3 regions of the Fodinibius saliphilus genome follow, and region 2 is predicted to be linked to each of the others. Evidence: riboswitches for the same ligand, from Rfam matches in the RefSeq annotation. Region 2 holds a riboswitch; each other region holds the start of a gene.
The links. A riboswitch is a leader RNA that binds a small molecule or an ion and turns the genes downstream of it on or off. The one in region 2 is predicted to bind cobalamin.
Positions count from the first base shown of each region.

Region 1 (7,083 bases), 1.2 Mb from region 2:
TGGGGATCGCTGTACCTCATTTGACTCGTTCACTTTTGGGAACCAACGATCACCGGGTATTGATACCAAGCACGCTTCTTATGGGAGCCATATTGCTGTTAGCCTGTGATATTATTGCACAGGTACCGGGGTCAACAACAACCCTGCCCATTAGTGCTGTTACTTCACTGATAGGGTCACCAGTGGTGATCTGGGTGATTATCGAACGCAAAAACCTACAGGCCTCATTTTGATGGCATTTGAACAACAGATCATATCGACTAAAGGTTTAAGCATTGGTTTTCCAGCCCGCAGAGCTATGAAGTCGCCAACAGTTGTTGCATCTGGTATAAATGTAGCGTTAAATAGTGGTGAAATAGTATGCTTGCTGGGTCCCAACGGTTCGGGTAAGTCAACACTTATCAGAACGTTGACAGGCTTACATTACCCACTTGGAGGGACAGTAGAACTGGAAAATAAAAAGTTGAAATCGTTCTCTACCAAGCAGATTGCTAGAAAAGTGAGTACAGTACTTACTGATCGGCTAACAATCGGTAATTTAAGTGTCTATGAACTGGTTTCCTTTGGAAGGTCACCTTATACCGGCTGGTTTGGCTCACTTAGCCAGCAAGATGAAGAAGTCGTGCAATGGGCTATAGAATCAACAGGAATTGGACAGTTTGTTAATCGGGATGTCTTGCGCTTGAGTGATGGGGAACGCCAAAAAGTAATGATTGCTCGCGCACTGGCACAAAATACCTCGGCCATTATGCTCGATGAACCAACTGCACATCTGGACCTACCTAATAGGGTAGAGATTATTAGACTCCTGCGGGAGTTGGCTCACGATACCCAAAAAGGGATTTTACTGTCTACTCATGAGCTGGATTTAGCCTTAAAGGCTGCCGATACCTTATGGCTTATTGATATGAATGGGAATGTGGTAACAGGTACTCCAGAGGACCTGGTATTGGATGGTACTTTTGAGTCTGTATTTGAACGGGACAGTTTCGAATTCGATCGTAGTACAGGATCCTTTAAATTGCTTCACCCTAAAAAAGCGCCTGTTTACTTGCATGGTGATGCTGTAGGACAGTTTTGGACACGGCGAGCCCTGGAACGATCAGGATACCAAGTCAAAGAGTCGAACGGTACTGATATTCAAGTAGAAGTGAAGCGTTTAAAAGATGATTTCAAGTGGACGCTCCGTTGTTGTGAAGATCAGTTTGAATGTGATTCAATTGAGGAGGTATTGGAGCAGTTGTTTCAATATTGCTAGAAACCCTAGCTAATATTTTAAAATTATAATGGGTAATACGTTTTTATTTTCTCATTAAAGCTTATACCTTTAAGCGCTCTTTGAAATAGTGATTCGGTTCCCCATTAATACTGGGGTGAAAAGGGAATTTCGTGCACGAGCATATCGCTTGGAAATCGAAAGCTGTACCCGCAACTGTAATTCCGTATAACACTGTCGCATATCTTTGTGCCACTATTAGCCATTTGGCAAATGGGAAGGCCCGACAGTTGGAAAAGCCAGGAGACCTGCCAATCTATTCTATTTCGAGGAACTTTCGGGAGTTAAAGTTTCTACGAGGATTTTATGATAAAACTATATATTCGCTATAGCACAGCTATATGTTGTTGTGCCCTTTTTCTTACACACAATCTTACGTACGGACAAACAGTAAGTGATACGCTTCAATTTGATGAGATTGAAGTGGTAGCTACCCGTATCTATCAGCCACTGAACTATCAGCCTACGAATGTTGAGGTAATAGATTCAGTACAGCTTCAGATGTTAAAGACATTATCAGTTGCTGAAGTATTAGCAGCAGAATCCTCCCTAGTGATAAAAGACTATGGACCCGGAGGTATGGCTACAGCTTCACAACGGGGGCTCTCGTCTGAGCAAATACAGGTATTGTGGGAAGGAATTCCAATCAATAGCCCAATGCAGGGACAGACTGATCTGTCACTTTTACCGGCCAGTTTCTTTTCTAATGTGCAAGTTAGTTCTGGTACCCCCAGTACCGCTTTTGGTGGAGGAAGTCTGTCAGGTGCATTATATCTTGGATCTGATTGGAAGCAGAAAAGCTACGTTACCATGCACCAAGGCATAGGCTCCTATGGTCAGTGGCAAACATCGCTGCAAGGTAAATATAGCTCATCAACTGGTACTTATGTGGCATATCGTGGGCTGTACGACTATGGGGAAAATGATTTTAAGTATTTTAGTCGAGCCTACAACACGATTGAACAGCGTGAGCACAACCGAAGCAAGCGTTATAGCATGATGGCTTCGGTAGGTAGAAAAAACAAAAAAGAACGATGGAAGACGACTTTCTGGATTTCAGATAGTGAAAATCAGATTCCCGGAGATATACTTAGCACAGATCCCCAAGCTCAACAAAATGATAAGTCTATGCGATGGTTGAGCTTGTATAATGTAGATTGGGGCAAGACAGATATATCATTTAAAAATTATATGGAACGAGTAGAACTAAACTACTTTGATCCGAGTATTGGTACTCACAGTTTAAGTACTATAAAACGGTGGATGGTTAGTTCTACTGCTACTCATCCTGTAAGCAAACACCTTTTTTTAAAGGGAGAGATAAGCGGTGAGCTGACTGGCGTTGAGACGAATAACTATAACAACATACGGAATCGCCGGCAGTTTAGTGCTTTGGCTAATCCTGAATTTATATTGGCGGATGAATATTTGCGTGTTTATCCGGCGTTACGTTTAGATATTTATAGCGATTTTGGAACGATAGTCAGTCCTTCCTTAGGTGTTAACTATGAGCTTTTTGAAGAGCGATTATTTATTCGCGGGCAACTTAGTAGAGACTTTAACCCTCCTTCATTTAATGCTCTTTATTGGGGAGAAGTAGGAGATCCCAACCTAAAGCCAGAGCTCAGCAATAGTGCTGAGCTGGGTCTTTCGTTAAGTGAAACCCCTTTTATAGGGATAACCACTTTCGACCTAACGGGTTATTTCAGTAAAGTTGATAATGGAATTCGCTGGTATCCCGGTGGATCCGGGCAGTGGGCTCCCAGTAATGTTGAACAGGTTACTACAAAAGGGATAGAAGCTCATCTAAAGAATACTTTTCTGCGGGGAAATCTATGGTCTTTAAAAGTAGCTCAAAAAGGAATATTAACAGATACTGAGATTTCAGAAGCTCGGTTCCCCGGAGACCAAGGGGTGGGTAATCAAGTTCGGCTTGTGCCCAAATGGAAATATAATGCCTCTATTACAATTAAACGAGACTATGTAACTACTGTCTTGAAATACCGATGGATCAGCAGGAGATATTTAACAGAAAATGAAAATATCAATAATTCATTGGACCCTTATCAAGTGGTTGATGCTCATGTACAGTTCAAAAAAGCATATCAAAACTTTGATCTTGAGGTACAAGCTGTTGCCAAAAATATTCTTGGAGAGGAATATGAAATCATTAGCTGGTACCCCATGCCAAAACGGAATTTTAATTTTTCAATAACTGCAACTTATAATTTCTAACATAATAACGATGAAAAAACGATACTCTTTATTTCTCTTGTCACTGGTAATTTTAATCGTATCCTGCGACAAAGATAATGATAACAACCCCGCTCCACTTGAGGATTCTGCAGCATATGTGGTTAATGAGGGTAACTTTAGTGATGCAAATGGATCAATTACAAGCTATAGTCCTGAATCCGGAAGTACCATCTTGCAAGCCTTTGATAAGGAAAATGGCCGTCCATTGGCAGGTTATTTACAGACCTCTAAAAAGGTAGATGAACGCATTTATATTGTATCTAATAAGGCCGACAAAATCGAAATTATTGACTATAAGACCTTAGAAAGCAAAGGAACCATAGATTCTTTTGAAAAAGCACCTACTGCTATTGAAATAGTTGATGGAGTTGCATTTGTAGGAACAGCAGATTTTAAAGGCGCTACAGATTCACTTAGAATGTTTGACTTGGCATCTTTTGAGAAAAAAGAAGCAGCAATAGAAGTCGGAAATACTCCCCGTGATATAGAAAGAGTAGGAGACAACCTTTATGTCAGTAATAATGGCTTCGGATATGGTAATACCGTTTCAGTTATCGACCTTTCATCCAATGAGGTTATTGAGACCATTACTGTTGGTGCCGGTCCTAATGAGTTGATTGTAGATAACGAAGAACGAGTCTGGGTCGTTTGCAATGGAAGAAAATCTTATTCTGAAGGAAGTTCTGATGTTCCTGGCAGTGTCTATATTATCGATGGGAATTCTGCAACTGTAATCGACTCTATTACCGAAGGTATTACTTTAGGTGCTCAATCTTACCAAGAGAGATTGGTTCTGAATTCCGAGAAGGCAGAAGCATATCTTCTTAACAACGGTATTAGCGTCATTGACATGAACTCTTATACTATTAAAAAGAATATTGTTAATGAGTCATTTTACGCGATCGGTTATTTCCCACTGCAACAGAGTATTTATGTAGGTAAAAGCAATGGAACTTCTCAGCCTGGAAAGGGATATGTATATGACCTGGAAGGTGCGCCCGTGGATTCTTTTAATGTAGGTATTATCCCCCATAAGTTTCACTTTACTAGCAACTGATACCCTATAAAGAGAGGCGTATAATCGGACTCCCCTAAGGTCCGATTGTTGAGCCGTATAATTCTGGATGGGTTCGCCTGTTCAGGATTATTTTTTAGATAGTTGCAGTTGAAAATAATTGCTATCAGATTAAGATCTGAGTCACACAAAAAGGATAACTTAGCATATATAACATGATACACTTAATTACCGGTGGCCAGAGATCCGGGAAAAGCAGCAGGGCTCAAGAGTTTGCTCTTTCATTGACCGACAGTCCCGTTTATGTGGCTACGGCTCGTGTTTGGGACGAAGATTTTGAACAGCGCGTAGAGCGCCATAAGGATGATCGCGATGAGCGGTGGAATACCCTTGAAGTGGAAAAAGCGCTCGGAGATATCAAAGTTGAGAGAAGAGTTGTGGTTGTTGATTGTATTACGCTCTGGCTTACTAACTTTTTTATGGATACCGACCAAGATGTCGATCGGTCTATGGAGTTGGCCAAGGATGAACTTGAAAAATTATTTGAAAAGGATTGTACCCTTATTTTGGTCACTAACGAAATTGGTATGGGTACACATGCTCACACCGAAAGTGGCCGAAAATTTGCTGACATGCAGGGCTGGATGAATCAGTTTATTGCTGAACGGGCTGACAATGTTACTCTCATGGTCTCAGGTATTCCGGTAGAAATAAAAGGATAAGCATATAACTGTGTGTTTTCCTATGAAAGTTATCTTAAATGTAGGATTACTTTTTTTTAAAACTGTATTTATATAGATGAAAGAATTTAATATATCAGCAGTAAACAAAAATTTAGAAGAACCCTTACAGCATAAAATTGATAATAAGACCAAACCCGTAGGAGCACTGGGCAGCTTAGAAGATATTGCTCTTAAAATTGGACTTATACAGCAGGATCTCGAACCCCAGCTTAAAAATCCACTTTTAGCTGTATTTGCCGGTGATCACGGTATTGCTGCCGAAGGAATAGTGAATGCATATCCTCAAGAAGTAACGGCACAGATGGTGCTAAATATGGTTGGGGGTGGGGCGGCCGTAAACGTATTTTGTGCTACACACAATATCGCTACAAAAATTATTGATGCAGGTGTGGCAGCAGAATTGCCATCCAGCGAAAAGTTAATAGATCGAAAAATTGCCGCCGGTACCCAGAATTATAGTCATACTCCCGCTATGTCTGCTAAAGAGTGTAATAATGCTATTGAAGCAGGGTCCGAACTTGTTAGCCAATGGCATAATAGAGGAACCAATATTATTGGCTTTGGCGAAATGGGTATTGGCAATACCTCTTCTGCCTCTATTATCACCAGTATACTAACAGGTTACTCTATTGATGCATGTACGGGTAAAGGAACGGGGCTTGATGAAGAGGAGGTAAGCCAGAAGGCCACAATACTTGCAAAGGCCATTGAAGCCCATGATATTGATGCCGATCCGTTTTCTGTGTTACAAACATTTGGTGGATTTGAAATTGCCATGATTGTCGGGGGCATACTGCAGGCTGCAGAGCACCAGATGATTATTTTAGTAGATGGTTTTATTGCTACAGCCGCTTTTATGGTAGCTTGTGAGTTGTATTCCAAAGTACGTGATTTTGCTATTTTCACTCATACATCCGACGAGCAGGCACATCGTATTCAGCTGGATTATCTGCAGGCAGAACCGCTGTTGCAGTTAGGAATGCGACTGGGGGAAGGTACCGGCGCGGCAATGGCATATCCCATTATAGAATCTGCTGTTAACTTCTTAAATAATATGGCATCCTTCAAAGATGCTGCCGTATCAAAAGGAGATAATTAATGAAAAGAGAACTACAGGTATTTCTGACGGCTGTAATGTTTTTCACTAAAATTCCGTGTCCCCAATGGGTAGACCATTCTCCGGAGTTTTTGAATGAAAGTGCCCGCTATTTTTCTCTGGTGGGTATTATTGTAGGCAGCGTAGGGGCAGCAGTATTTTGGGGATTTAACTTCCTCTTTCCACAAACGATTGCCGTATTGCTAAGTATGTTGGCAACAATATGGGTGACCGGGGCTTTTCATGAAGATGGGTTGGCCGATATGTTTGATGGTTTTGGTGGAGGGTGGACCCAGGAGCAAATCCTCAGTATTATGAAAGATTCACGCATTGGTACCTTCGGCGTTGCTGGTCTGACTGGCATTCTTGCATTGAAGTTTCTGAGCCTTAACGAATTGCCTCCTTTGGCTATCCCTTTTCTTCTTATTGCTGGACATGCTGCTAGTCGATTTTTTGCTACTACTCTTATTATGACGCATGATTATGTTCGGGGCGAACCCTCCAAAGCCAAGCCGGTAGCCCAAAAAATGTCCCCATTTTCCATAATTTTAAGCGCCGTATTTGGATTGCTGCCACTGTTTTTGATACCACACTCATGGATTTGGCTTAGCCTTATTCCCATGATTAGTGTATTGGCTTATCTGGGTTGGTTTTTCAACAAATGGATTGGCGGTCATACCGGCGATTGCAGTGGGGC
Region 1 is NZ_VAWF01000001.1:386,199-393,281, forward strand. It holds gene FCN14_RS01530 (iron ABC transporter permease) at 1-233, shown strand, start outside; gene FCN14_RS01535 (ABC transporter ATP-binding protein) at 299-1,258, shown strand; cobalamin riboswitch at 1,336-1,546, shown strand; gene FCN14_RS01540 (TonB-dependent receptor plug domain-containing protein) at 1,583-3,511, shown strand; gene FCN14_RS01545 (YncE family protein) at 3,522-4,589, shown strand; gene FCN14_RS01550 (bifunctional adenosylcobinamide kinase/adenosylcobinamide-phosphate guanylyltransferase) at 4,763-5,269, shown strand; gene cobT (nicotinate-nucleotide--dimethylbenzimidazole phosphoribosyltransferase) at 5,346-6,389, shown strand; gene FCN14_RS01560 (adenosylcobinamide-GDP ribazoletransferase) at 6,389-7,083, shown strand, end outside.
Region 1: linked by a shared signal. The riboswitch ahead of FCN14_RS01540 (TonB-dependent receptor plug domain-containing protein) and the one ahead of FCN14_RS06820 (ribonucleotide-diphosphate reductase subunit beta) in region 2 are both predicted to bind cobalamin.

Region 2 (7,083 bases):
CATCGGTACCTACGCCGCCGGCATATTTGGCTAAGAAAGCAGTCTCGCGGGCTTTATCCATAATGGAATCCAGTGAATCATCAATCACACTGACATAGCACGAAGAATATTGTGAGGTCGTTGTCCCGGAATTAAAGAGGGTAGGCGTGGAGTGCAGGTATTCCAGGTTGGAGAGCTTATTGTACATCTTCACGATCTCCTCGTTGGAGTTACCGATCCCCATAGCTACTCGCATAAAAAACCACTGCGGCTTTTCGATAGTCTGATCGTCCCGGTTTGTCATCAGGTAACGATCGTTAAGGGTGGTAAGTCCGAAGTAGCCGAGCAGACCATCACGTTCGAAATCGAGTGTATTTGCGAGCAGGTCGAGGTCAAATTCTTTAAGTCGGTCATCCAGCAGATTCTGTTCAAATGCCTGGTCAAGGTAGGCTCGGAACCCATCCAGCCGCCGGTCTATATCCTTATTGATGATTTTGAGCAGTTGTCGCGTGGCCAGTGTATCATACACTGGGTGCTTGGGAATAAGCTGCTCGATGGCCTTCAAGACCAGCCGGTCGAGTTCTTCGGTGGTGACTCGTTCAGGGACTTTTAGATCCAGCTCTTTCATGATCAGGAAGACCAGCTCATAATCGTCCTCTACCTCCAGTCCCTGTATGATGTTAAAGATGGCATTAATGATTTTTTGAGTGCGAAATGGTTGTTCTGTTCCATCACGCTTTATGACGGTACGTTTCATAATATTGATATGTTTATAGATATAATTTGGTTTCTACTGTCATCTCTCCGTTGGTCGAGATGCTGAAACAAGTTTAGCATGACAAAGAATGATCTAGTAATTCGTGTATTCGGTGGAGGAGACCTCGAAAAAATTGATAAGCTTCTTCACGTCCTCTTTCTGGAGAAATCGCAAGGGATTCTCATTCACATGGAACTCCTGTTGGAAACCAAGTTCCTGCAGGCGACGGTCGGTGATATATTTCAGGTAGCGCTCCATTTCACCGGATGAAATGCCCAGGATAGTACGATCGGCGAACTGGTGTTTTACGTATTCAATTTCAAGGGCCGTTCCTTCCAGAATAACATTGCGGATATCTTGCACATATTCGGAGTCTTCGACGATTGCTGGGTTTTCTTCCAGCATAATGAGAATAGCTTCAATCCCATTTTGTAGGTGCAGTGATTCATCAATAAGTACCAGTTCTACCCCCGATACCACATTTTTCATTTTGGCCATATCCTTAAGCGCAAAAAAATGGGCGAAAGAGGAGTAGAAAAAGATGCCTTCGAGAACAATGTTGTTCAGCAGAATGGCTCGCAATATCTGTTTTTGTCCCTCCAGACTTTCGGGATCGATTTTACCATGGCTGATTTTGTCAATTTCATCAACAACGAGCGACTGTTTTTTTCGCAGGATAGGGTCGGAAAATGCGACATCATACATCTTTTCACGATCCATGCCAAAGGACTGCAATACAATCTCAAAAAAGTCGCTGTGTATGTTCTCCATAAACAGCTGTGTACTAAAGCTCATCTTGGCATGGGGATCAGTCAGCAGTGGAAAGAATGAGTTTACCAGCACGTTTTGTACCAGCAGTTCCGAAGAACAGAAGTACCCAACCGCGGTATCAAACAGGCGTTTCTCATCCTCCGATAGTGAGTGGTAGTCCAGGGCATCTTGCTGGATGTTCAACTCCTCTGGGAACCAAATAACTTTTTTCTGCTTTTCATATAGTTTCTTGAAGATAGGATAGGAAGGATCTGCGCTTAGTTGAATATTTTCGCGTACCGAAGTACGACCTATTAATTTACTAGCCATAGTAGTTTCGTTTTAGCTTTGAATTATGAGAAGGGGGCTAAAACGTTGAGAGGCAGAGATAAGAAGATACGGTAATGTAAGGGTCAAGCTGTCTAATACAATCCTGCCTTTCAACAACGCCTTAACTCCCGAAGGCCTCGTTTACTTGATTCAAAGGCAGGTCTCCTGACTTACCGAACAGTTTCCTGATACCTTCCCGTCTCTTTTGGGGTTGAGACAGTGGTTTATATCAAAAAAAATCGGATTACAGTTGCGGGAACAGTTCCGGTTTTACACCGGATTCCCTTTTCATCTGCCGACTGGCAGACACCTTGGAATCAGAACTTAAGAAAAAGGGTACTATCGCCATTGTCAACGAATACTTTTCCACAAAAAGACGGAGTTTTCAACAATAGGGGGTACTGAGAGTTAAACAAATAGGATAATGGAAAAGCTAATAATGATGAGAACAAAGAGAGAAAATATTGTACAGAAATGGAGTATCAGTGGCCCTTCTCATTCAGCGTTTTAACAACTTCCAACCAAAAGTGTTTATAAATATCCTGTCGATCGTCCTTGACCCGCAGGTTCATCTGTTCCAGGTGCGAGAGGTTAAGAGTTTTGATATGTTCTCCCCACTTTGCACTTGCTACGGATACCATACCATCATTAATGCCTTCTAAATCAAAGATATGTTTGTTCTGGTAGCGTGCTATAACACGAATAGGTGCATTTGTCCCTTTACCTACAGCTGAGCTATAAGAGTAGTAAGGAATGTCAGGAACATTAGGTACCTGAGGATTAAAAACTTCAGTAACATATTTCCTGGTTAGTTGTTCGGCAGAACCCACCGAATCACTTTTGGTTTTGGGATAGATACGATCTCCCATCCAATCAAGAAAATCGGCTAGTTTATCGCGAATAGCGTCGGGGGTTTTAAGGGTAAGTTCAGCTAGGCTGGTTCCCCGATGCGGTGTACATATTGTAGTGAAAGATGCCACCTGTTTAGCGATATCAAGCTTTGTCAGCGCGTATCGCATATCTAATCCTCCCATACTATGGGCAACAATATTGACTTTACCACCAGGTAAATCCTCGGTAAGTTCTTTGATAAGCTTGACCCATCCCTTAGCGCGTGTTTCAATTTTGGCATAGGGTACAATGTTAGGAGCAAAGGCCGGTACATTATGGGTGCGCAGCAGCATGGCAACATCATAAAGAGGGGAGGGTTTTACCAAAGATGCAATTGCTCCATAACCGTGGCAAAGCAGAACCGGATGTTTGAGAGTAATACTTTCGGGCTCAGGAAATTCATCTATTTCAAATCGTTTAAGCCATTTGTTAGTATCGAGACGGTCAATCATATCAATAATCAGCTTTTGGCGGCGGTATTATATCGACTCCGGATTTTTTTAACTCTGGTAGCTTTTCAGTAAGCCAAGACAGCGTTATCTCATTGCCGGAGATCAGTGCAATAGATGGGGTGTCTGGCTTTGTTAAATTTTCCAATTTTTTAATAAAAGCCCCCTTACCCATATCGGAGTGCAAGATAAGGGCATTATCAGCATCCACAAAGGACATTTTTGTTTGTTCGATAAGTTCTTTTTTTGCTGATGATTTTTCTGAACTACTGAGATACATCATTGTTGTCTCGGGCAGAACCTGTTGAAGTTGTTTTATTTTGTCGATAGCCGTAGAACGGTTCACCTTAATAAGGTCCTCGCCATCGTGATTTTGCAACCAAAATATAATTCGATTATATCTGCTGCCAAGCTTTTTTCGCCAGTCATTAGCTTGCATAGGGTTATCAATCTTTAAAACAATAGGGATGGGTTCTCCATATTGTTGAATCTGATCAATAACAGGTTCTCCGGGCATCTCATCAAAAGAGATCAGTAAGCTGGCTTGGTCTCTGCGATATGCCAAGTCCGGATCTGTTTGGAGGCTAATAGAGCGGATGACAGTGCCCTTGTATACCAAGTGGATATCCATATCTTCTTGTGGAAAGGTAACCCGGGCGGGGGTTTCGACCGAATAAAAATGGAAGCGTTTATTCAGCTCTGCATGAAAGTGTGTTTTCGAGAATTGATATGGTACACCAAGCTGATAGCTTTTACGTGAAAAATCAGGTGTAACGTTGATTGTTGAAATCCGAACTTGCCGCTGAGGAATATTAAAATTAGAAAGTTCGGTTTGTATCAGCGAATCGGCTTGGGCAAAGCTCTGGAGGTGCTTTGGTGCACTATCAAAAGTAACGAAAAACATATACCCACTAATTGCACAGGCAGTAAATAAAAGTAGCGCAATTATTCTTTTTTTCTTTTGTTCCTTCAAGCCAGATACTAGATATTAAGTTGGCATTTGGGCCACCTAATAATAGCTGTTATTCTGATGTAAATCTATCGGAATTTTGTGCTGGGTGTAACTCTTTCTTCTACTGGTATAATTATAAAAAGGATAAATTAAAATATATATGTCGTTTGATTTTGAACAGGTCTGCTCTGACAAACAGGTAGAGGCTTTTCATATGCTGCCATTTCAAATTTATGAGGACTATCCCCAGTGGGGGCCACCCTTTCGATTTGAAATTGAAAATATTTTTGATCCTGACTCTAATGCTTTTTTTGAAAAGGGGGAGTGCGAGCGTTACCTGGTAAAAGATGATGGCACTGTGGTAGGACGTTTTGCAGTAATGAATACACCTGAACGTGATAAAGTATTAGACCCTCCTATGGGTGGGCTGGGATTTATTGAGATGCAAAATGATCCTGATTTGGCCCAAGCTATTATTGACTTTGCTAAAAAGTGGCACCGCCAGCGAGGATATAATGCTATGCAGGGGCCAATCAATTTTGGGGAAAATGATACGTATTGGGGATTGTTGGTAGAAAACTATGATGAGCCTCCCATTTATGGCATGTTTTATCACCCCCCTTACTACAAAGAGTTATTGGAACAAACGGGGGCTCAAAAACTGGATGATCACTGGAGTTACAAACGGGATTTTGAACAGCCCATCCCTGAGCGGATGAAACGTATTACTGATCGCATCGAAAGCCGTGATGATGTTGAGCTTCGCCCAATAGATATGAATAATATCTACAGGGATGCCGAATATATTCGGGAGATCTATAATGATGCATGGAGAGAACAGGATATTGATGAGCGGGAAGAAGAGTTTACAGAGTTGACGCAAGATACAATCGAAGATATGATCGACAAACTTAAACCGGTACTTATTGCCGAAAGCGTATTAATTGCTTTTGTTGATGGTCGTCCTGCCTCTTTTATAGTTTGCGTTCCTGATTTAAATGAAATTTCAAGAGAAACCGGGGGTAAACTTCGTTGGTGGCATTATCCCAAATTGTTCTGGTTTAAACGCCGGGCTAAACACTTACGTACGTTGGTTTATGGTACACGTCCGGAGTATCGAAAGATGGGATTAGAAGCCTTAACATTTACACGCGGGATACAATATACAAAGGAAGCAGCTCCCACCTTAGAATATTTGGAAGGAGCTTGGGTTAGTGAAAAAAATTGGTTGATGCAGCGAAGTTTAGAAGCATTGGGATGTTATCACCATAAAACCCACAGAACCTACAAATGGGAGTTTTAAAAAAAGGAACAGTTTATATTTGCAAATATAAATTTAGTTGCCCTTTTTGGGGTGATAATATAAAAATATGTATTTAGGATATGGATCAGTTTCTATTTGATGTAAACCCCAATCCCATATTGATATATGAGAAAGGGACTCTTCGAATTCTGAGCGTAAATGATAGTTTTCGAAAAAAATATGAGTACTCCCAAGAAGAGGTAAAGACATTAACTCTCGAGGATATTCGCCCACCCGAGAGAAAAGAGGAACTGTATAAAGCGCTTGATAACAATGATAGAGAACCTAAATCTGTACATCATCAGTCAAAAACCGGAAAGCCTTTTTATGTGAATTTATCTTCACATGACTTTGAATATGAAGGGAAAAATGCTCGGGTAGTTTTTATTCATGATGTGACTGATCGTGTTATTGCTGAAAATCGGGCGAGAAGTGCATTTAATGAACTTAATCACCATGTGAAAGAAAGTCCACTGGCTATGATTAAATGGGATGCCGGTTTTAGAGTGATCAAATGGTCGCAACGGTCCCAAGAAATGATGGGATATACCGAAGATCAGGTTATGGGGAAAACGCCTTTTTTCTTTCGGTATAAAGATCCTGCCGATAAAGCAGTAGTAGAAAAGAAGGTAGAAGATATAACCTCTGGTAAAGCAGATAGGGTGGTTTTTAATACACGACTTATAAATATCGAGGGAGAGGTGGTTTATTTACGGATACACGGCTCAGCCCTTCGCGACGATGAAGGACAGTTGGTATCTGTATTAACCTTTATGGAAAATATCACGGAAGTGATGAAAACGAAGCATAAATACCAACGACTTTTTGAGAACGCAAATGATGGTATTTTTTTAATGGATGGGGCTACATTTGTTGAATGCAATAAGCAGGTTGTAAATATGTTCGGATGTTCTCAAAAAAAGGAGGTATTGGGAAAAACTCCAGATGTATTTTCTCCGGAATACCAGCCCGATGGCAGATCGTCGAAAGAGAAAGCTTTGGAAAAAATAAATGAGGCGTTTAATGGTACGCCCCAGGTATTTGAGTGGGTACATCAAAAAAAAGATGGCTCAAATGTTGATACTCAGGTGAGCCTAAATAAGATAGAACTGGGAGAAAAGGAATATGTGCAGGCTATAGTTAGGGATCTTACTGCCCAAAAGGAAGTCAAGAAGATGGTCAGAAGAAATGAAAAGATGTTTCATAAGCTTTTTCTCAATGCCCCCAGTGCCATTGTAATGGTTGATGAAAATAATCGGGTAAAAAGGGTGAATGAAAGTTTTGAACAACTTTTTGGATACTCAGAAAAAGAAGTTTTGGATCGAGATATTGATACCATTATTGTTCCTGAACATGACGATACCGTTCCACAAAAACCTGCAGAAGTTTTTCGAGATGGTAAGTTATATGAGGACGTGGTCCGCTATACCAAAGACGGGGAGGCGAAAGATGTGTTGCTGGCTGCTATTCCTGTTTTTTTGGATGATGATCCGATAGCTGGGTTTGGAGTATATACTGATATTACTGCCCGCAAGGAAAATGAGCGAAAACTTCAAAAGTCGGTCAAAGAGAAGCAGGTTCTCCTTGAAGAGATACATCACAGAGTAAAAAATAATCTTGCGATTATTTCAGGTTTTCTCCAATTGCAGGCTTTTGAAATTGAGGATACTAA
Region 2 is NZ_VAWF01000001.1:1,621,921-1,629,003, reverse strand. It holds gene FCN14_RS06825 (ribonucleoside-diphosphate reductase subunit alpha) at 1-736, opposite strand, end outside; gene FCN14_RS06820 (ribonucleotide-diphosphate reductase subunit beta) at 830-1,816, opposite strand; cobalamin riboswitch at 1,955-2,145, opposite strand; gene FCN14_RS06815 (esterase/lipase family protein) at 2,299-3,159, opposite strand; gene FCN14_RS06810 (hypothetical protein) at 3,161-4,060, opposite strand; gene FCN14_RS06805 (hypothetical protein) at 4,269-5,411, shown strand; gene FCN14_RS06800 (PAS domain S-box protein) at 5,492-7,083, shown strand, end outside.

Region 3 (7,083 bases), 1.2 Mb from region 2:
ATATTCGTGTACTAGTAACAGAAAGCCCCATACTTCGGGCATAGTTTTCACCGAGTAACAAGCCGTTTAAAGATTTAGATAATACCAGTGCAATACCACTACCCAAAATAGCAACGAGTGCTAATATCCATAGTTGGTCAAGTGGCACACCGCCCAAGCTTCCAAATGTCCAAATCAGATAATCCTGTATCTGTTCAGGTCGGCTAAAATACTGCCAGATGCTTACTATGGCGATCGTCACATTCCCAATCATTAACCCAATAATAAGAAGAGTTACATTATCTCTAACCTTGATAGAGATCAATAGAATTAATAACAGCACTACTGCCGAGCCCAAACTGGCAGCTAATACGATAATCCAGCTTCCCATGGCTGATAACTGTTGAATGGCAAATATACTTGTAATAGTGCCTGCGGCCAGCATTACCACTGCTACCCCAAGGCTGGCTCCGGCAGTAATGCCCAGTACTGATGGACCCGCCAGTGGGTTTCGAAAAAGTGTTTGCATCTGTAGCCCCCCAACAGCTAGGGCACTACCCGCTAAAATGGCTGTTACAGCTCGCGGTAGACGAATATTAATCACAATTTTATGCCAAGAATCTTGTCCTGCATCAACCCCCAAAAGAATTTGTACAATTGCTTCCAGAGGAATGTCCACCGAACCAAGGGCTAAATTCAACAAAAATAGTACTCCAACCCCACCTATTAAAAAAAATAGATAAAGCGGTCGTATTCCCACTCCATACTGTTTTGTTTGATCGGCTATTGATCTACCCATTACTTGATTTTCTGATAGTAATAGAGTTTATGATCCGGAACTACTTGAGGATGTAAAATCTTGATCAAATCAGCTAACAAGATATCTGGATTAACTACCCCCGATTCCCAGTAGTCATTTCCACCTTTGGGATGCTGTCGTTTATTATTGTTGTATATTTTTCCGGTTTTAAAAGATTTGAAATCTTTAAACCGACTGTCTTTTGCCAAAATATCTTCTTTGGATTGGGCTGATCCCGGATTCAACCAAATATCTGCTTCTAATCCCTTTTCATATACCACCTCAAAACTCTTGCGTAACCCTCCTGTGCCTTCGGTATCTAACCAAGGGTAGTCAGCTCCGGCATCTTTTAAAAAACGGGCAGCAAAACTGTCGCCAGCCGATACAAACCATGCTCCTTTATACGGCATACTATTAATAATCAATGGTTTCTGAGACACAGTATCGATAGCAGCTTTCAATTTATTATACCGCTTAACAACGGCATTGAACTTTTTGTTAGCCAACTTTTCTTTATTCAATAAAGCGGCCATTACTTTCATCCATTCTGCTTTACCAAGTGGAGTTGTTTCCAGCCATTCAGAGTTTACCAAGATGTTGATGCCCGAGTCAATAAGAACACGGTAATTATCAAATTGTGACGACTGTCCTCCCGAAATCATTAAAACGTCCGGGTTAAGCTCCAGTACCTTTTCTTTATTGACCTCTCCCTGCAGCAAACTCATAATATCACCATTCTCGATTCCCTTTCGAACTTTGGGACTGTACACATATTCAGCCCCCACCATCCCGGAAAGAATATCGTTAGCTTCCAGCATCTCAATAAGTCCAATATGGGTCGTAGAACTTGCAATCATACTTTGAACGGGGATAGTAATTTTACGAGCATCTCCCACCTCTACTTTGCCTTCCAATTCTCGGGGAATTAAGGCATAGCGCAAAGTATCAACCTTATCTTGGAAAGGTTTTAGAATTTCGAGGAGTTTATAATTGTTGTGATATTGGATCTGAAAGCCCTCAGCAAATTTTGCATGCACTTGATCCTGAAAGTAAACAGAATCAGGGGGCGAATAAGTGGTGTTAGACTTTTCTTTCGCTTGTTGACAGGCAGTTAATGATATTCCAACCGAAAAAAGTCCGATGAGCAATATATAAAAACAGAAACAGTAAAGACGTTTGAGAAACATGGATACGGCTCTTTCTCCCGAGAGCTTTTTCCGTCATCAATACGGGCAGGTCTTCTGGCTTACTCCTCTTTTATGATAACCTTCCCATCTGCCGCAGACAGATAGTGGATTTCAGCATCACAAAGTTCATGGAGCTTACAGCAGCGGGGACTGCTCCGGACTTTCAACCAAGACAATAGGTTGATCACCGAATTCCCATTTTAACTACATTGATCACAATGCAGACCTTTATTGAATCAGTACATTAAAATTATAAGATTCATAATAATAACGGTATTCTGAGTCATAAGCCAACAAAGAAATACTCAAATTTCTATTCCAGAATTAGTAAGGGTTCATACTATTTAGTAAAATAATTAAGATTTTAAGTGATGAATAGAGATATATTATTTTGATTTTGGGATTAGTTATAACTGTTGCCCCCCTCCTGGGGCATCTGGGTAAAAATCTTGCCTAGCTGTTGAAAATTATAAACGATAAATTCCTTTCCCTTCTATACCAGAACTAAAAAAGTAGATTAATCTATTTATGTTTCTATCCTGATTCAGGGGATGGAGTTAAAAACCAAATAATCACCCTTAAAACCTTTTATAAGCCATATTGTTAGCTTTTCCCGCTTCATTTCTCTCCTTCTTTCAATACCAAGCCACCCTTAAACTTATTTTTTTTCGTAACAAATTTCTGAATTGGTGCGTAATGGAAACCAAGTAGGTTAAAAATTCTAAATCTTTTCAAACTGGTTTTAGTATGAATAATTCAGCAAAATGGTTGACTTTAGGTGTATTAGTTTGGTCCGCAACATTCATCTATTCTTGTAGTACCGAATCCCAGTCAAAAGAGGTGACTGATAAAGATTCTACCGCAACTATTCCCGTAGAAGTAGCAATTGCTAATAAGGGCGATATCGCTGCTCATTACTCCAGCACTGCCACGCTGGAGGCAGATGAAGAAGCTACAGTAGTAGCAAAAGTTCGAGGCATTGTAGAAACGCTTCATGTCGAAGAAGGAGATGTAGTTAATACCGGAGATCTACTGGTACAACTCGAAGATGAGCAACTTAAACTTGAAGCCCAACAAGCAAAAGCAACAATGGATCGGCTTAAGAACGAGCTCAATCGCAAAAAAGAGCTGTACCAGAAAGAACTTATCAGTGCACAAGAGTATGAAAATGCCAAGTATGAATACCAAGCTCAAAAATCTGCCTATGAGCTGGCTCAACTCCAAGTCAAACACACTAAGATAACAGCCCCTATTGATGGTATCATCTCTGATCGTATGATTAAAGTTGGAAATATGATAAACACCGATCAGGAAGTATTCCAAATTACCGATTTTGACCCCCTCTTGGCCGTACTTAATGTTCCTGAACATGAGATGAATAAACTTGAAAAGGGACAACCAGCAAATATTAAAGTAGATGCTATTCCCGGCAAAATTTTCTCAGGTAATGTCTTGCGGATAAGTCCGGTTGTTAATGCTGAAACTGGGACATTTAAGGTAACAGTTTCAATAAAAGATGAATCTCGACAATTAAAACCGGGGATGTTTGGCCGGGTCCGTATTGTCTACGATACCCATCAGAATACGCTGATGGTTCCCAAAAACTCAGTAATGACTGAAGACGGAACCAGTAGTGTCTATATCATTAATAATAATATGGCCTATCGTAGGAATGTACGTACTGGCTACATTAATGGAGAAAACATTGAAGTATTAGAAGGCTTAAGTCCTTCCGATACCGTAGTAACAGTGGGCCAAAACAGCCTTCAAGATAGTGCCTTGGTAGACGTTGTCTCCTATTAATTAGCCGATTTTTCACACAAAAAGGGGTATCTAAAATGAAATTGATTGATTTTTCTATCCGCCGAAAAGTGACGATTGCCATGTTTACCATTGGCATCATTTTATTCGGTTTCGTCTCATTAAGCCGACTCAATATTAACTTGCTTCCAGAACTGAGTTACCCTACCCTGACGGTACGTACTGAATTTGAAGGTGCTGCTCCTGCTGAAGTTGAAAACCTGGTATCAAAACCAGTAGAAGAAGCACTGGGCGTTGTTAAAGATGTGCAGCAAGTTCGATCTATTTCCCGGTCGGGACAGTCTGATGTGACCCTTGAATTTGCCTGGGGCACCGACATGGATTTTGCAAGTATTGATGTGCGCGAGAAGCTTGATGCCCTGCAATTACCTCTTGAAGTTGAACGTCCCGTTATTCTGCGTTTCGACCCCACCCTGGATCCAATTATGCGATATGCATTCTATATAAAGGATGGTAATGAAAGGCAACAGGATGTCAATTATGCGAGTTTAGACAGTAAACAACCTACAAATTCTCATATCAATAAGCTTAAAAAGCTTCGTCGGTTTGCAGAAGAACAGATAAAAAAAGATCTGCAATCTTCTCAGGGGGTTGCCTCTATTAAGATAAGTGGTGGACTTGAAGAAGAAATACAGGTATCTATTAATCAAGATCGGCTGTCTCATTTAAATATCCCCATATCGCAAGTAACACAGGTACTTGATGCCGAGAATGTGAATCTCTCCGGCGGACGCCTGGAAGAGGGTAACCAACAGTATTTGGTGCGAACGCTAAACCAGTTTAAAACTGTAGATAATATTCGTAACGTCGTTATCACAACCCAAAATGGATCCCCCGTTTACCTTAAAGATGTTGCCACTATTGAGCAGGGATATAAAGAACGGGAAGCAATATCGCGACTGAACGGACAGGAAGCAGTTGAAATCGCCATCTACAAAGAGGGAGATGCAAATACTGTAAATGTAGCAAGTAATGTACAGTCTAAAATGGGAGCTGTATCAGATCATTTGCCTAAGGATATGGCTGTAACTAAAGTATATGATCAATCGACTTATATTTCATCGGCCGTAAGTGAAGTCGTTAATGCAGGTATTATTGGTGGTATTTTAGCAATTGTTATCTTGTTTCTCTTCCTTCGTAATTTCTGGACAACGGTAATTATTTCTCTATCAATTCCTGTCTCCGTTATTGCCACTTTTAACCTAATGTATGGAAACGATATTACTCTTAATATTATGTCGCTCGGAGGTATTGCCCTAGGTATCGGGCTGCTGGTTGATAACTCTATTGTAGTACTTGAAAATATTTCGAGACATAAAGAAATGGGCAAAGGCCCCATACAATCTGCCAAAGACGGTGCAGGAGAAGTAGGAACTGCTGTGATCGCCTCTACCCTTACCACAATAGCTGTGTTCTTCCCACTTGTTTTTGTACATGGTATTGCCGGACAGCTGTTTAGAGACCAAGCTCTTACGGTAACCTTCTCATTGCTGGCTTCACTGGTTGTTGCAATCACACTAATACCGATGCTATCTTCATTAGCCGGTCGTGAAAGAGCTAAGGTGAAAAAACCAGAACTTCGTAAACCACGAACAATGGTAGGACGATGGATGCGTGCAGCACGTATCTTTATCTTTGAAACTATACCTTCTTTTATAATTGGTGTATTCAGCAAAATTGTACGCTGGTTAAGTAAAGGTATAATGTTTGTGCTTAAACCTTTTCTCAATGCTTTTGATAAAGGATATACAGCTATTGAAAACTGGTATCCAGATGTTCTAAAATGGTCTCTACGTCACCGATTCACCGTTATCTCGTTTGCATTCTTATCTCTCTTAGGAACATTAATGCTGGTTCCCCAGCTAGGCATGGAACTAATACCCTCCCTATCACAAGGGGAGTTTAATGTAGAATTTCAGATGCCCCCGGGGACGCCAATTGAACAAACTGACCGTGCTCTTCAAATGGTACAGAATGCAGCGAATGATGTCTCTTCTATTGATGCCACCTTTGCTGTTGCCGGTACTGGTAATCAAATGGATGCCAATCCAAATCAAGGTGGAGAAAATTGGGGTGAACTCAATGTAACCCTAAGCAGTGGAGCCGGACGTTCACTTGAAGAAAGTACAATAGATGAGCTCAGGCTGGATCTCCAACGCATTCCAGGGCTAGAATATAAATTTTCGCGTCCTGCTCTTTTTACCTTTAAAACTCCTGTCGAAGTTGAAATTTCAGGCTATGACCTGGACAACCTCAAAAAAGTAAGTGATCGAATCCGTACAAAGCTCAGTTCTAATTCCCGTTTTGCCGATGTTAAATCTACCATGGAGCAAGGTAGTCCTGAAATACAGGTCACTTTTGATCGCCCCAAAGCTGCTGCATTAGGACTGCAGGTTTATGAAGTAGCAGACCTTGTTGTCAGTAAAGTGCGAGGTGATATTGCCACTCGTTACTCTTGGCGAGATCAAAAAATTGATGTTCTTGTCAGAGCTAAAAAGCAGGATCGCTCAACGGTTGATGATATCAGGAACCTCATTATCAATCCCAATAGCAATGCTGCTATTCCATTGTCTAGTATTGCTAATATTGAGGTTGCAACAGGCCCGAGCGAGATTAGGCGTGTTGCCCAACAACGCGTAGCCATCGTATCAGCGAATCTAAGTTATGGTGACCTTGCTACTGCTGCCGAAGAAATTAGATCTGTGATTGATGAAACTACCATTCCTACCGGCTTACAAGCACGCGTAAGCGGTCAAAACGAGGAGATGGCAGATTCATTTCAATCACTTATTTTCGCCCTTTCTCTGGCTGTCTTCCTGGTTTACCTGGTAATGGCCTCACAGTTTGAATCATTAATGCATCCGTTCATAATTCTTTTCACTATCCCCCTTGCCCTTGTTGGTGCAATTCTTGGATTATGGCTTACCGGATCAACCATTAGCGTGGTCGTTTTCATCGGCCTCATCTTACTGGTAGGAATCGTAGTAAATAATGCGATCGTACTCATTGACTTAATTAACCAACTTCGGGAACGAGGTAAAGATAAGATTCAAGCAATTTTGGAAGGAGGAAAATCGAGATTGCGTCCTATTCTTATGACAACTCTGACAACAACTCTGGGCCTGCTACCCCTGGCAATAGGGATTGGAGATGGTGCCGAGCTTCGTGCCCCAATGGCTATTACAGTCATAGCCGGCCTCATAGTATCTACTCTACTGACACTTGTAGTTATACCAACGATGTATGCCATTATGGATCGCAAGGTGTACAATATCGCTGTATCAGAAGAATCATCAA
Region 3 is NZ_VAWF01000001.1:379,050-386,132, reverse strand. It holds gene FCN14_RS01530 (iron ABC transporter permease) at 1-778, opposite strand, end outside; gene FCN14_RS01525 (ABC transporter substrate-binding protein) at 778-1,965, opposite strand; cobalamin riboswitch at 1,993-2,210, opposite strand; gene FCN14_RS01520 (efflux RND transporter periplasmic adaptor subunit) at 2,713-3,768, shown strand; gene FCN14_RS01515 (efflux RND transporter permease subunit) at 3,804-7,083, shown strand, end outside.
Region 3: linked by a shared signal. The riboswitch ahead of FCN14_RS01525 (ABC transporter substrate-binding protein) and the one ahead of FCN14_RS06820 (ribonucleotide-diphosphate reductase subunit beta) in region 2 are both predicted to bind cobalamin.